DNA from 4 places in the Arsenicicoccus sp. UBA6765 genome. Region 1 is predicted to be linked to each of the others. Evidence: predicted binding sites of a transcription regulator. Region 1 holds the regulator's gene; each other region holds the start of a gene.

Region 1 (3,183 bases):
GCGGCGCGTGGATCCCCATTGCCGACACCGTGCAGATCCCCGGCCCGGAGGAGCCCATCGATGTCCGCACCAGCCGCAACGAGCTGATCGACCAGGGGTGACGGATCGATCTTGGGAGCCCGTGGGCGGCAGCACGCTCGTCGCACGGACGCAGCCGGACATCGCGGGGTCTGTGACCATGCCCAGACACGCGGGTAAGGTCGGCCTATGAGCACGGACACGGACCGGGTCCGCCGTGGCCCGGGACGCCCCCGAGGTGGTGACGGCGCCGCGACCCGCGCGCGCATCATCGCGGCAAGCCTCGAGCTCTTTGCCAACCACGGGTTCCGCGCCACAGCGCTGGCGCAGATCGCCAAGGGCGCCGACCTCTCCCCCACCGCGCTGACGCACCACTTCCCCCACAAGGAAGCCCTGCTCGCCGAGGTGCTGGCACTGCGGGACCAGCGCGACCGCGAGGACCTCGATGCCCTCGAGCCGACAGCGCCCACCGGGTGGCAGGTGCTGGAGCGCCTGTGCAGGCTCACCCTGCTCAACAGCACCAGGCCACAGCTGGTCCGGCTCTTCGTCACCGTGACCAGCGAGGCGATGGACCCCGACCACCCGGCCCACGCCTGGACTCAGCGGCACTACGCCGAGGCCCGTCAAGCCATCGTGGACGACCTGGCCGAAGGCATCCGCACGGGCACCGTCGCACCCGAGACCCCCACCGAGCAGGTCGCAAGCTCCGCCCTGGCCATGATGGACGGGCTGCAGACGCAGTGGCTCCTGTTGGGCGGATCACTGGACATGGCCGGCGCCTTCGCCACCTACGTGGCCGCACTCCACCAGACGTACGGGTCCGCGCCGACCGCCTCGCCGGACGCCATCACCACCGACTGACCGAGGCGCGAGGCGCGAGGCACGAGGCACGAGGCAAAGAGGTGCGCCGTGGCGTCACCACCCCCTGATGGTGACCGCCACGACGCAGGTCATGGGCCCCGCCCGCCTGCTGCGACAGGCGACCGCGTCCGCCGGACGGCGATGGGCGCCGAGGGTCTTGCAGCGAGCACGTGCGACGTGCCCGGATGCCCTCTGGCGCAACATCGGTCGGGGCCGTTCGTGAGCGTCAACGTCCCAGCGGACGGATTTGCTCCCGGCGGAAAGGAAGGGAGATCGGCCCGATCAGGACGCCGGCACGACCAGGGTCTGGCCGGTCATGATCTGGTCGTTCTGCAGGTGGTTGGCCTTGACGAGGCGCAGGACGGCGTCGTCCGTGCGGACGCCGGGCATCTCACGGGCCGCGATCTCGGACAGGCTCTGGCCGCCCTCGACGGTCACGACGTGCGCGGCCGTGCCGGCGGGCGCCGCGGTGGCCAGCGACGACCAGGCGGAGAACGCCGCGACGGCGACGAGCACGGCCACGGTGAGGGTCATCGCGAGCCGCCCGCGCCGCGTGAAGCGCAGGCGACGGGGTGCACGGGCCGGGACGGCGTCGCCGGTCGGCACCAGGTGCAGTCGGGGACGGCCGGGCACACGTGCCGGGGCGATGGTGTCGTCCCACGCAACAGCTGCACTCATTGGGTCCTCCTTCTCGACGAGCCGGGGTGGCTCGCTCATCCGTTCGATAGAACGCTTGTACGAAAGTACAGCATCCCCGGGGCTGATGTGAAGACTCGCGTCGAACGAGTGTTTGAAACACGCCTTCGACCCCGGTAGCCTTGGTGGCCACGGGAGACACTCAACCAGGCACCACTGACACACCCCCCGCCCCGAGTGTCTCCACCGCACAGCACTGCAGGTCAGGGGCCCTGCCGGCATCGAGGGAGCGAGCACGATGGCCAAGGTCACCAACCTGCCGGAGCGCGACGGCGGGCAGCGCCTCACCGTCCGCCAGCGCAAGATCCTGGAGTTCATCCGCGACACGGTCGAGCGCCGGGGCTACCCGCCGAGCATCCGCGAGATCGGCGACGCCGTGGGTCTCGCCAGCGTCAGCAGCGTCTCGCACCAGCTGCAGACCCTCGAGCGCAAGGGCATGCTGCGCCGCGACCCCAACCGCCCCCGAGCCATCGAGGTCGTCTCCCCGGACTGGGCTCCCGAGGCGTTCCACACCGACGCCGACGACAGCACCGACGTGACGGGTGCGCGCGACCAGCGGCCGCAGGCGTCATACGTGCCGGTCCTCGGTCGGATCGCCGCCGGTGTCCCGATCACGGCGGAGGAGGTCGTCGAGGACGTCTTCCCGCTCCCCCGCCAGGTCGTGGGCGAGGGCCAGCTGTTCCTGCTCAAGGTGGTCGGCGACTCCATGGTCGACGCCGCCATCTGCGACGGCGACTGGGTCGTCGTGCGCCAGCAGCCCGACGCCGACAACGGCGACATCGTCGCCGCGATGATCGACGGCGAGGCCACGGTCAAGACCTTCAAGCGCAAGCTCGGTCACCCGTGGCTGCTCCCGCACAACCCGGCCTTCGAGCCGATCGACGGCAAGCAGGCGACGATCCTCGGCAAGGTCACGGCGGTGCTGCGCTCCGTCTGAGCGCGCAACCGTCGGACCTCGCCGAGGGTGTCGAGGGCGTCGAGGATCAGGTCACCGGCGTCAGCGACGCGGGCCGTAGGGGTCGCGGTCGGCCCGGTCGTTGACGAACGCGCCCGGTCGATAGCTCACGAAGGCTGCGCCGGCCAGGTTCGCCGCCTCGGCGACCCGCTGCAGCGACCGAGGCCTCACGGCGCCGGTCCATCGACCGGTGTCGAGGCGTTCCTGCATCGCCTGCACCGCGGCGACGTTCTCGGCAGGCGTGAACGTGCAGTGCCCCGTGCGCTGCACGTAGGCCTGGCGCAGCAGCGCGCCGGAGCCGGCTCGCTTCACCTTCGTCGCGTACTCGCTCGTGTACTCCACCGGCGCAGCGGGGTCCGCCACCGTGTGCATCGTCAGCACCGGCACGCGCAGCCGTCCGGTCGGGGCCGACGTGCGCTTCAGCCAGGTCACCGCCGCGGGATCGGCCGTCACGTCGGCGTCGCTGGTGATCTGCCGCAGGTCCTGCTTGAGGTCGAGGCCCGCCGAGCGATAGAGCCGGGCCACGTTGCCCGCCTGGTCGCTGCGGCGCAGGAGCCGGGCATAGTCGACCCCCTTGTTCCACCCGCTGTCCCCGCCCGAGACCTCCTGGATGTCGACGCGTCGCGTCATCATCATCGTCAGCGACCCGATCA
Region 2 (3,183 bases), on a different contig from region 1:
ATGTCGATGAGGCCACCCTCGCGCGAGATGCCCTCGCCGTAGATGATGTCGAACTCGGCCTGCTTGAACGGCGGGCTCACCTTGTTCTTGACGACCTTGACGCGGGTGCGGTTGCCGACCGCGTCGGCGCCGTCCTTGAGCGTCTCGATGCGGCGGACGTCCAGGCGCACCGAGGCGTAGAACTTCAGCGCCTTGCCACCGGTCGTCGTCTCGGGGGAGCCGAACATGACGCCGATCTTCTCGCGGAGCTGGTTGATGAAGATCGCGGTGGTGCCGCTCGTGGACAGGGCACCGGTGATCTTGCGCAGCGCCTGGCTCATGAGGCGGGCCTGCAGGCCGACGTGGCTGTCGCCCATCTCACCCTCGATCTCGGCGCGGGGCACCAGGGCCGCCACGGAGTCGATGACGATGATGTCGAGCGCGCCGGAGCGGATCAGCATGTCCGCGATCTCCAGCGCCTGCTCACCCGTGTCGGGCTGGGACACCAGCAGGGCATCCGTGTCGACGCCGAGCTTCTTGGCGTACTCCGGGTCGAGGGCGTGCTCGGCGTCGATGAACGCGGCGATGCCGCCGTTGCGCTGGGCGCTGGCCACCGCGTGCAGGGCGACCGTGGTCTTTCCCGAGGACTCGGGGCCGTAGATCTCGATGACACGACCGCGCGGGAGGCCGCCGATCCCGAGGGCCACGTCGAGGGCGATCGACCCGGTCGGGATGACCTCGATCGGGGGCCGGACGTCGTCGCCGAGGCGCATGACCGCGCCCTTGCCGTGCGACTTCTCGATCTGCCCGAGGACCGAGGACAGCGCCTGGAACTTCGCGTCCTTGGGGTCGGCCGGGGCCTTGGAACCCTTGATGGGGGTGACTGCTGCCATGACTGCTGTCCTTGTCTCTCGTCGGATCGCGCCCACCGGCAACCCGTGACGTGGTTGATGTCTCGGGTCAGACGCTAGGAGCCACCACTGACAGACCCTCCCTGGGTCGTGACGACCTGTGGACGATGCTGCGCTCGGCCGGAGCTCCTGTGGATGACTCTACCGAACACAATTTCGATGTCGGGCATTGGCGCGCTGCGTGTCGCGCGACCCTGGGACGGTCAGAGCACGATGGATCGGGACAGGTCGTCCGCGATGACGCGCCCCTCCGGCTCACGGTGCAGCGAGCGCACCACACCGGCCCCGGCGAGGAGCTTGCGGCAGGTCGGGCACGGACGGGCCGTGACGTATGCCGTCGCCCCGCGGCAGTCCGCCCGGGCGTAGAGCAGCGCGTTGGCCTCGGCGTGCACGGCGACGCACCGGCCCGGGCCCGTGTCGTAGTCGGTGAACTCGCGTGTCTGCTCGTAGGTCAGCAGCCCGCGCGGGCAGTGGCCGTCCAGGCAGCCCGGGTGCCCCGAGGGCGCGCCGTTGTAGCCGGTCGAGATGATCCGGCGGTCCTCCGAGACGATGACGGCCCCGACCTGACGACGTCGGCAGTCGGCCCGCACGGCGACGGCGTCCGCGACCCCCAGGGAGTAGTCGTCCCAGTCCGGTCGGGTGGTGCGGGATGCGGCGCCGGTCGTCATGGGGGCGACCCTACCGAGACGGCGGGACCCGGCATACGACCTGCTCGCGGGCGTCAGTCCAGCGGTGCGTCGCGCCGCAGCGGGCGATCGCGTCCGAGCCGGCGGGACTCCGGGACCTCGAAGTCGTCGCACAGGGCCAACCAGACGGTGCGTGGCTGGACCCCGTCGGCGACGGCCTCGTCCGCCGTGCGGCTGCCGAGGCCGGAGATGCGGTGGTCGGCGGCCACGGTCGGGGCATAACCGGGCCCGAACTCCTCGTCCAGGAGCCGTCGGAGGTCGGACAGGCGCATCCGCACACCATGTCGCTCAGGTCACGAAGGTGCAACTCGCCACCCGAACGGCGTCACGCAAGCCGCGGTTCGCTCAGGAGTCGCCGAGCCTGTGACCAGCACGAGTACGCAGGGTGACCTGTTACACCTCGCGCAGACTATGACATGGATCGCATCCAACCTCCCGCATGAGCCTGCCCTCACCTGGCAAACATGAAGCAGTACAAAGAGCGAACGACCGTACGACGAAAGGAAAATCATGCGCCGCACCATGACCCGCCTGGGTGCCGCAGCCGTGATCGGAGCCGCTTCGGTCACTGCCGCTGCTGCCCCCTCGATGGCTGCTCAGCCTGCCCAGCACGCACCCAGCGTCACCGTCGTCGCCGCCGACGACAAGGTGGCCGACGACAACTCCGGCATGTGGGGCCTCGCCGGCCTCCTCGGTGCCCTCGGCCTTGCCGGCCTGCTCAAGGGCAAGCAGGCGGTCGACCAGCGTCGCGCCTCCGGCGCCACGCGTGCCACCTCGACCCAGGCCACCACGGCCAACCGGACCGACGACCGCTCTCACTGAGCAGTCCCCCTCCAGCTCCGTCGACGACACCGTCGACCCGCTCCCCGATCGAAAGGTTTGATCATCATGCGCAAGACCATCCTCACCGCCGTCGCCGCCACGGCCTTCGCCGTCGTCCCCGCGGGTGCCGCCATGGCCGACACGGCCACGCCCTCGCCGAGCACCTCGGTCACCACGACCACCACCACGACCGAGTCCGACAAGACCGGCCTGTGGGGCCTCCTCGGCCTGCTGGGCCTGGCCGGCCTGCTCAAGAAGAACAAGAAGCACGAGGTCCACACCGCTGACCACGTGGACCACCGCAACACCCGCACCGAGCACGTGGGCACGCACCACGACACCAACGTCACCCACAGCAACGTCGACCGCGACACCGCGATCCGCACCACCGACACCGATCGTGACGGCCTCGGCGGCACGCGTCGCGACGGCCTGGGTGACGACACCCGCCGCTGACACGAGCACGGGCACCACGCCCGAGCGCAGCACCATCGAGGAGGTCCCCGGCCGGCTGGTCGGGGACCTCCTCGTCGTCGCGCCGTGGGCAGCAGGGGTATGTCGGACCCCCGTGGCACTCTTGGACGCACCATGACCAGCGACGTCCTCGACCGCTTCTCCCCCGCCACCCGCGCGTGGTTCCGGAGCAGCTTCCCCGCGCCCACCCCGGCCCAGACCGGAGCGTGGGAGGCCGTGTCGACCGGTCAGCACACCCTCGTCGTCGCCCCCACCGGGTCGGGCAAGACCCTGGCCGCGTTCCTGTGGGCGCTGGACCAGGTGGGAGCGAC
Region 3 (3,183 bases), on a different contig from region 1:
TAGGTCGGGTAGCCGAGGCCGGCGACGACCCCCAGCTCGTCGTCGAGCCTCGCCTCGATCGCCCGCCGCCCGCTGTCGCTCGCGTCGGGATAGCGGGTCAGCAGCGCGCCTCGGCAGCGCTCGGCCAGGACCGCCTGGGGGGACTGCCCGGGCCGTATGCCGAGGATGCCGGGCTCGGGCAGCTGGACCGATCCGATCCCGAGGTCGCCGCGCGGGTCGAGCCGGCAGTCGTCGGCGACCCGCAGCGTGGTGCGCACGAGCTCGTCGGCGCGGGCGCGATCCCCGCCGCACGCCTGGCGGGCGAGGGCGAGCATGTCCGGGGTCGAGGCGAGGTGACCCAGCGTGGTCACCCGGTCGAGGTGCCGGGTGTCGAGGGCGACGAGCCGGCGGGCCGCGTCGAGCACGTCGGCCGTGACCGCGTCCTCGGCGCGGCCGTGGCGCACGGCGGCGGTCAGCACGGCGGGGACCCCGACGTCGTCGGCCAGCGCGAGCAGCGCGGCGGCCTGGCGGCGGCTGCCGACGGATCCCGGCGGCCCCTCGTGCAGGACGACCTCGACGACGAGGGCGTCCCCGGGCAGCGCGTGCCGCCACTGCTCCAGCAGGTGCCGGGCCTGGTCGGGCCGGCCGCGCAGGACCGCCCGGCCCACGTCGGAGTCGGGGCCGACCAGCACCGTGAGGGCGTCGGCGTGCTCGGCCACGAGCGCCCGGCTCGTCACCGGCTCTCCCCGCTCGCCCGCGAGGTGGGTCGCCGACACCAGCCGGCACAGCCGCGCCCAGCCGTGGCCCTGCTCGACCCGGGAGCGTCCCCGGGCGAGCACGGTGACCCGGGGCAGCCGTGGGTCGACGACCGCACCACCGCGCACGGGGGTGCGTCCGGCCGGCCTGGCCCGCTGCCCGGCGACCTCGCCCAGCGCGAGGTCCGCCCCCAGGATCGGGTCGATGCCCCGGGCCAGGCAGGACTGGGCGAACTTCACCGCGCCGTAGAGGCCGTCGCGGTCGGTCAGCGCCAGCGCAGCCTGGCCGTGCCCCACGGCGAGATCGACCAGGTCGGCCGGTGGGGTGGTGCCGTAGCGCAGGGAGCAGCCCGACGCCACGTGCAGGTGGACGAAGTCATCGGCCACCGGTGGCCACCTGCAGGGACGGCAGCGGTGCGTGCGGCGGGGCCCCGAGGGCGGACTCGACCAGGGCGAGGAAGGTCTCGGAGGCCCGCACCAGGTCGTCCGCCTCGCGCGCCGAGACGGGTCCACCCCGCTCGGCCACGGAGCGGCGGGTCGCCGAGGCGGCGTAGAACGCGGCCCACTCCCCCAGCTCCGGCGCGGCGGCCGGCAGCAGCTCCCAGACGCTGCGGGGCCGTCCCCGGCCCGAGACCGGTCCCCGGGTGGCGAGCAGCGCCGCCCCGGCGCGCAGCCCCGACAGGTGCGCCGCGACGTAGCGGTCGGCGGTCGTGCCCGCGCAGGTCGCCTCGGCGAGGGCGGCGTAGGCGCGGTCGAGCAGGTCGAGCGTCGCCGTGGTCAGCGGCGGACGCGTGCTGGTGGCGATCGTGGCGGTCATGGTGCACCTGCTTTCGTCATACGGTCCGGTCGGGAGAGCCGGAAGAAGAACGAGAGGGAGATAGAGGGAGATAGAGGGGAGAGAGGGGAGAGAGGGGAGAGAAAGGGCCGGGAGGAAGGCCGGAGAAAGAGCCGGAGGGGAGTCCTAGTCGGAGAGCCGGACGAGCTGCCAGCGCGAGCCGCGCACCGCCAGGTCGTAGACGCCGAGGGAGCCGGAGCGGCCGGGGGCCGCCTCGACCCGCCAGACCTCCTCCTCGAGGTCGGCGGGGGTGATGGACCGCGTGTCGGGCACCTCGCGCCACCACGGGCGGCGCTCGCGCCAGTGGTCGACGACCGCGCGCACGTCGTAGAGGCGCCCTCGCCAGATGAACTGCAACGGTCGGCCCTCGTGCCTGACCTCGATGACGTCCTCGCACCGCCTCATCGCCGTCCTCCTTCGAACAACCGACCCGTGAACCGAACATGTGTTCGATGGAGAGAACTCTAGGCCCGACCACCGACAGACCCCACCCCCACGTCACCCGCTTGCGCATCGGCGCAGGTCAGTCGATCCCTGACCGAGGGGCCCCGACCGGATACCGTGAGGCGTCGTCGTCGGACGCCCTTGGCTCGAGCCAGGCCGCCGGCCCGGCGAGACCCGAGCACGAGCACGAGCACACGATCACTGAGGAGGACCCATGGGGACCGAGCTGCTACCGATGGTCTTCACGAGCGGCTGGGCGAGCGGCATCAACGCCTACGCCGTGGTGCTCGTCATGGGCCTGGCCGGGCGGTTCTTCTCGATCGACCTGGTCCCGCACGTGCTGACCCGCACGGACGTGCTGATCGCCGCCGCGGTGCTGTTCCTGCTGGAGATGTTCGCCGACAAGATCCCCTACCTCGACTCGATGTGGGACAGCGTCCACACCGTCGTCCGGCCGGCCGTCGGCGCGACCCTGGGCTATCTCCTGGCCGGCCACGAGGGGTCCGGGCTGGAGCAGGCCTTCGCCGCCGCGACCGGTGGCTTCAGCGCCCTGGCCAGCCACGGGGTCAAGGCCGGGATCCGCGCGGGGGTCAACGCCTCGCCGGAGCCGGTCAGCAACGTCGCCATCTCGTCCGCGGAGGACGTCGCCGTGATCGGCGTGATGACCCTCGCCACCGAGCATCCCTGGGCGGCCGCCACGGTGGCCGGGATCCTGCTGCTCGCCGGCATCGTCGCCGTGGTCTGGCTGCTGCGGCGCATCGTCCGGCTCAAGCGCAGGTATGACGACTGGGGCACCCGCACCGGCTGAGGGTCAGTGCCCCAGGTTGGCGAAGACCTCGAGCGTCGCGGTCGAGCGGTTCATCGTGTAGAAGTGCAGCCCCGGCGCGCCCTCGGCCATGAGGCGGGACGCGTGCTCGGTCGCGATCTCGACCCCCACCTCGCGCACGGCGTCGGCGTCGTCCCCCACCGCCTCCAGCCGCGACGTCACGGCGACGGGCAGGGCGGCCCCGGACAGCTCGGCCATGCGCGTGATCTGCTTGGCCGAGGTGATCGGCATCAGCCCCGGGATGATCGGCAGGGTCCCGCCACGCGCCGCCACCATGTCCCGCAGGCGCAGGTAGTTGTCGACGTCGAAGACCATCTGCGTCACCGCGAAGTCCGCCCCGGCCC
Region 4 (3,183 bases), on a different contig from region 1:
GCGACGGGGTGGCCGAGCCGCTGCGCGCGGTGTTCATCCGGGCCCCGTGGGTGGAGGACGTCGGCGCGGACGTCGAGGTGCTGGCCAGGGTGCCGGAGTCCGCCGAGGGGGCGGCGGCGGGCAAGGTCGTGATGGCGCGGCAGGGCTCCCTGCTGGTCACGAGCTTCCACCCCGAGGTCACCGGGGACCTGCGGGTGCACGAGTACTTCGTGGACCTCGTGCGTGGCGCGTAGACTGGGCCAGTTGCCACGCCGGACATCACGAGGAGCTTACGTATGAGCGGCCACTCCAAATGGGCCACCACCAAGCACAAGAAGGCGGCGATCGACGCCAAGCGCGGCAAGCTGTTCGCCAAGCTGATCAAGAACATCGAGGTCGCCTGCAGGCAGGGCGGCGCCGACCCGGCCGGCAACCCCACGCTGTACGACGCGGTCCAGAAGGCCAAGAAGAACTCCGTCCCCAACGACAACATCGACCGTGCGCTGAAGCGCGGCTCCGGTGCTGACTCCGGCGGCGCGGACTGGCAGACGATCATGTACGAGGGCTACGCCCCCAACGGTGTCGCCGTGCTGATCGAGTGCCTCACCGACAACCGCAACCGCGCCGCCACCGAGGTGCGCGTGGCGCTGACCCGCAACGGCGGCAACCTCGCCGACCCGGGCTCGGTCGCCTACAACTTCTCGCGCAAGGGCGTCGTGACGCTCACCAAGCAGCAGAAGGACCGCGAGCTGACCGAGGACGACCTCCTGGAGATCGTCCTCGACGCCGGCGCGGAGGAGGTCAACGACGACGACGAGACCTTCGAGATCATCTCGGAGGCAGGCGACTTCGTGGCCGTGCGCACCGCGATCCAGCAGGCGGGCCTGGACTACGAATCGGCCGAAGCGAGCTTCGTGCCCAACCTCAAGGTCGAGCTGGACGCCGACGGCGCCCGCAAGATGCTCAAGGTCGTCGACGCGCTCGAGGACAGCGACGACGTGCAGAACGTCTGGACGAACGGGGACGTGAGCGACGAGGTCGCAGCCGAGCTTGATTCAGAGGACTGACGACGGCGCGAGGACACGAGCGAGCGGGGCTGGGGACGACGAGGGTCGTGCCCGGCCCCGCTCGCGTTCGTCTGGAGCGTTCCCGTCAGGGGTTGTGGTGGCGGTCTTGCCGTGCGGCGTCGGTCTGGGGCTGCAGCGCGAGACGGGGGATGGTGGGCGACACGGGGGGTGGTGGGCGAGACGGGGGATGGTCGTGGAGCGCGCGGAGGCGCTCTGGCGAACGTGTGTTCGGTCTGTCGGTGTGTCCCGCGTAGCCTGACGGTGCGCACGGTGGAGACTGTCGGTGCGCAACGTGGACACTGTCGCGCGACACGTCCGGCGAGAGGGAAACGACATGCGGGTGCTCGGCGTCGACCCCGGTCTCACCCGCTGCGGTGTCGGCGTGGTGGAGGGAGTCCCCGGCCGTCCCCTGCGGCTGGTGGCGGTCGGCGTGATCCGCACCCCGAGCAGCGAGCCGCTGCACCAACGACTGCTGACCATCCAGACCGAGCTGGAGGACTGGCTGCACCACCACGACCCGGACGCGATCGCGGTGGAGCGCATGTTCGCCCGTGGGGACGTGTCCACGATCATGGGGACGGCCCAGGCGAGCGCGATCCCGATGCTCGCGGCCGCCCGCCGCGGGCTGCCGCTGGCCCTGCACACGCCGTCCGAGGTCAAGGCCGCGGTGACGGGCAACGGGCGGGCGGACAAGGCCCAGGTCACGAGCATGGTCATGCGGGTCCTGGGCCTGGACGAGCGGCCCACCCCCGCGGACGCCGCGGACGCCCTGGCCCTCGCCATCTGCCACGTATGGCGGGGCGGGGCGGCGTCACGGCTCGCCTGCGCCGTGACCGACAACCGCACGGCCGAGGCGCTCGATGCCGCGCGGCGCCGGCAGCAGGCCGCCCCCAACCGTTGGCAGCAGGCCGTGGCGGAGCATCGTGCGCAGGGTGGCGGCTCGGCCCACCCCGCGGTGGCGGCGGCCCGTCGCCAGGCGGTGCGGCGCGGGACGTCGTCGTGAGGGCTACCCTCGGGGCGGCACCGACGCTCGCGGCCCTCGGGAGTGCGACGATGCCGACGACGCCTGGGTCTGCGGTGAGCCGGGATGCGGTGCTGCGGCATACGACGAAGACGACTGGACCACAGGAGAACTCATGATCGCGTCCGTCTCCGGCACGGTGCTGACCGCCCACCTCGACCACGTCGTGGTCGAGGTCGGGGGCGTCGGCATGCTGGTGCACACGACTCCCGCCACGGCCGCCGGGCTGCGCGTGGGGCAGCAGGCCCGCCTGTCGACGACCCTCGTGGTGCGGGAGGACTCGCTGACGTTGTACGGCTTCGGCGACGACGACGAGCGGGCGCTCTTCGAGCAGGTGCAGACCGTCAGCGGGGTGGGGCCGCGGCTGGCGCTCGCGATGCTGTCGGTGCACGCCCCCGACGTCACGCGCGCGGCCATCGGGTCGGGTGACATCGCGACCCTGACCAAGGTGCCCGGCATCGGCAAGAAGGGCGCCGAGCGCATCGTGCTCGAGCTCCGCGACAAGGTCGGCGTCCTCCCGGGCGCCACCCCGGGCGCGGGTGCCGCGCCGGCCGCGGGCGGGACCCAGCCGCAGGTCGTCGAGGCGCTGGTCGGGCTCGGCTGGAGCGTCAAGCAGGCCGAGGACGCCGTCGGGCGGGTGGCGTCAGCCGGCGACGCGGCCAGCATGGCCTCGACCTCCGCGATGCTGCGCGCCGCCCTGCGCGAGCTGGGGCGCTGACCCGTGCCCGAGGTGTGGGAGCGAGGGGCGGACGACGAGTTCGCCGGTCGGGCCGACGACGGCAGCTATGACGCGACGGCGCGGGTGGTCGACGCCCGTGGGGTCGACGACGAGCAGCGGGTCGAGGCGGCACTGAGGCCGAAGCGGCTGGCGGACTTCCCCGGGCAGCCGCGCGTGCGCGACCAGCTGTCCCTGGTGCTCGAGGCCGCGCGACGCCGGGACGCGGTGCCGGACCACATCCTGCTGTCGGGTCCGCCCGGGCTCGGCAAGACGACGCTGGCGATGATCGTCGCGGCCGAGCTGGAGCGGCCCATCCGGGTCACCAGCGGACCCGCCATCCAGCACGCCGGTGACCTCGCGGCGATCCTGTCCAGCCTGGCTGAGGGCGAGGTGCTCTT

Evidence for each region. The regulator LexA, encoded in region 1, represses DNA repair genes until DNA is damaged. The targets are predictions, from matches to a motif close to TCGAACANNTGTTCGA.
Region 2: a site for LexA is predicted at 1,035-1,050, ahead of recA (recombinase RecA). Genes of this name have one in related genera too.
Region 3: a site for LexA is predicted at 2,007-2,022, ahead of B4K29_RS00565 (DUF6504 family protein). Genes of this name have one in related genera too.
Region 4: a site for LexA is predicted at 1,263-1,278, ahead of ruvC (crossover junction endodeoxyribonuclease RuvC). Genes of this name have one in related genera too.

What each region holds. Positions count from the first base shown of each region.
Region 1 is NZ_DKGR01000058.1:34,183-37,365, forward strand. It holds gene B4K29_RS16095 (PKD domain-containing protein) at 1-101, shown strand, start outside; gene B4K29_RS16100 (TetR/AcrR family transcriptional regulator) at 208-879, shown strand; gene B4K29_RS16105 (LysM peptidoglycan-binding domain-containing protein) at 1,162-1,557, opposite strand; gene lexA (transcriptional repressor LexA) at 1,814-2,512, shown strand; gene B4K29_RS16115 (alpha/beta hydrolase family protein) at 2,573-3,183, opposite strand, start outside.
Region 2 is NZ_DKGR01000057.1:186,135-189,317, reverse strand. It holds gene recA (recombinase RecA) at 1-872, opposite strand, end outside; gene B4K29_RS15855 (deoxycytidylate deaminase) at 1,094-1,558, opposite strand; gene B4K29_RS15850 (DUF3046 domain-containing protein) at 1,612-1,848, opposite strand; gene B4K29_RS15845 (WGxxGxxG family protein) at 2,087-2,398, shown strand; gene B4K29_RS15840 (WGxxGxxG family protein) at 2,465-2,854, shown strand; gene B4K29_RS15835 (Lhr family ATP-dependent helicase) at 2,987-3,183, shown strand, end outside.
Region 3 is NZ_DKGR01000002.1:111,566-114,748, reverse strand. It holds gene B4K29_RS00575 (DNA polymerase III subunit alpha) at 1-1,121, opposite strand, end outside; gene B4K29_RS00570 (SAV_6107 family HEPN domain-containing protein) at 1,111-1,551, opposite strand; gene B4K29_RS00565 (DUF6504 family protein) at 1,696-1,974, opposite strand; gene B4K29_RS00560 (DUF4126 domain-containing protein) at 2,228-2,821, shown strand; gene metF (methylenetetrahydrofolate reductase [NAD(P)H]) at 2,825-3,183, opposite strand, start outside.
Region 4 is NZ_DKGR01000056.1:18,065-21,247, reverse strand. It holds gene pdxT (pyridoxal 5'-phosphate synthase glutaminase subunit PdxT) at 1-233, shown strand, start outside; gene B4K29_RS14825 (YebC/PmpR family DNA-binding transcriptional regulator) at 276-1,046, shown strand; gene ruvC (crossover junction endodeoxyribonuclease RuvC) at 1,381-2,049, shown strand; gene ruvA (Holliday junction branch migration protein RuvA) at 2,183-2,785, shown strand; gene ruvB (Holliday junction branch migration DNA helicase RuvB) at 2,789-3,183, shown strand, end outside.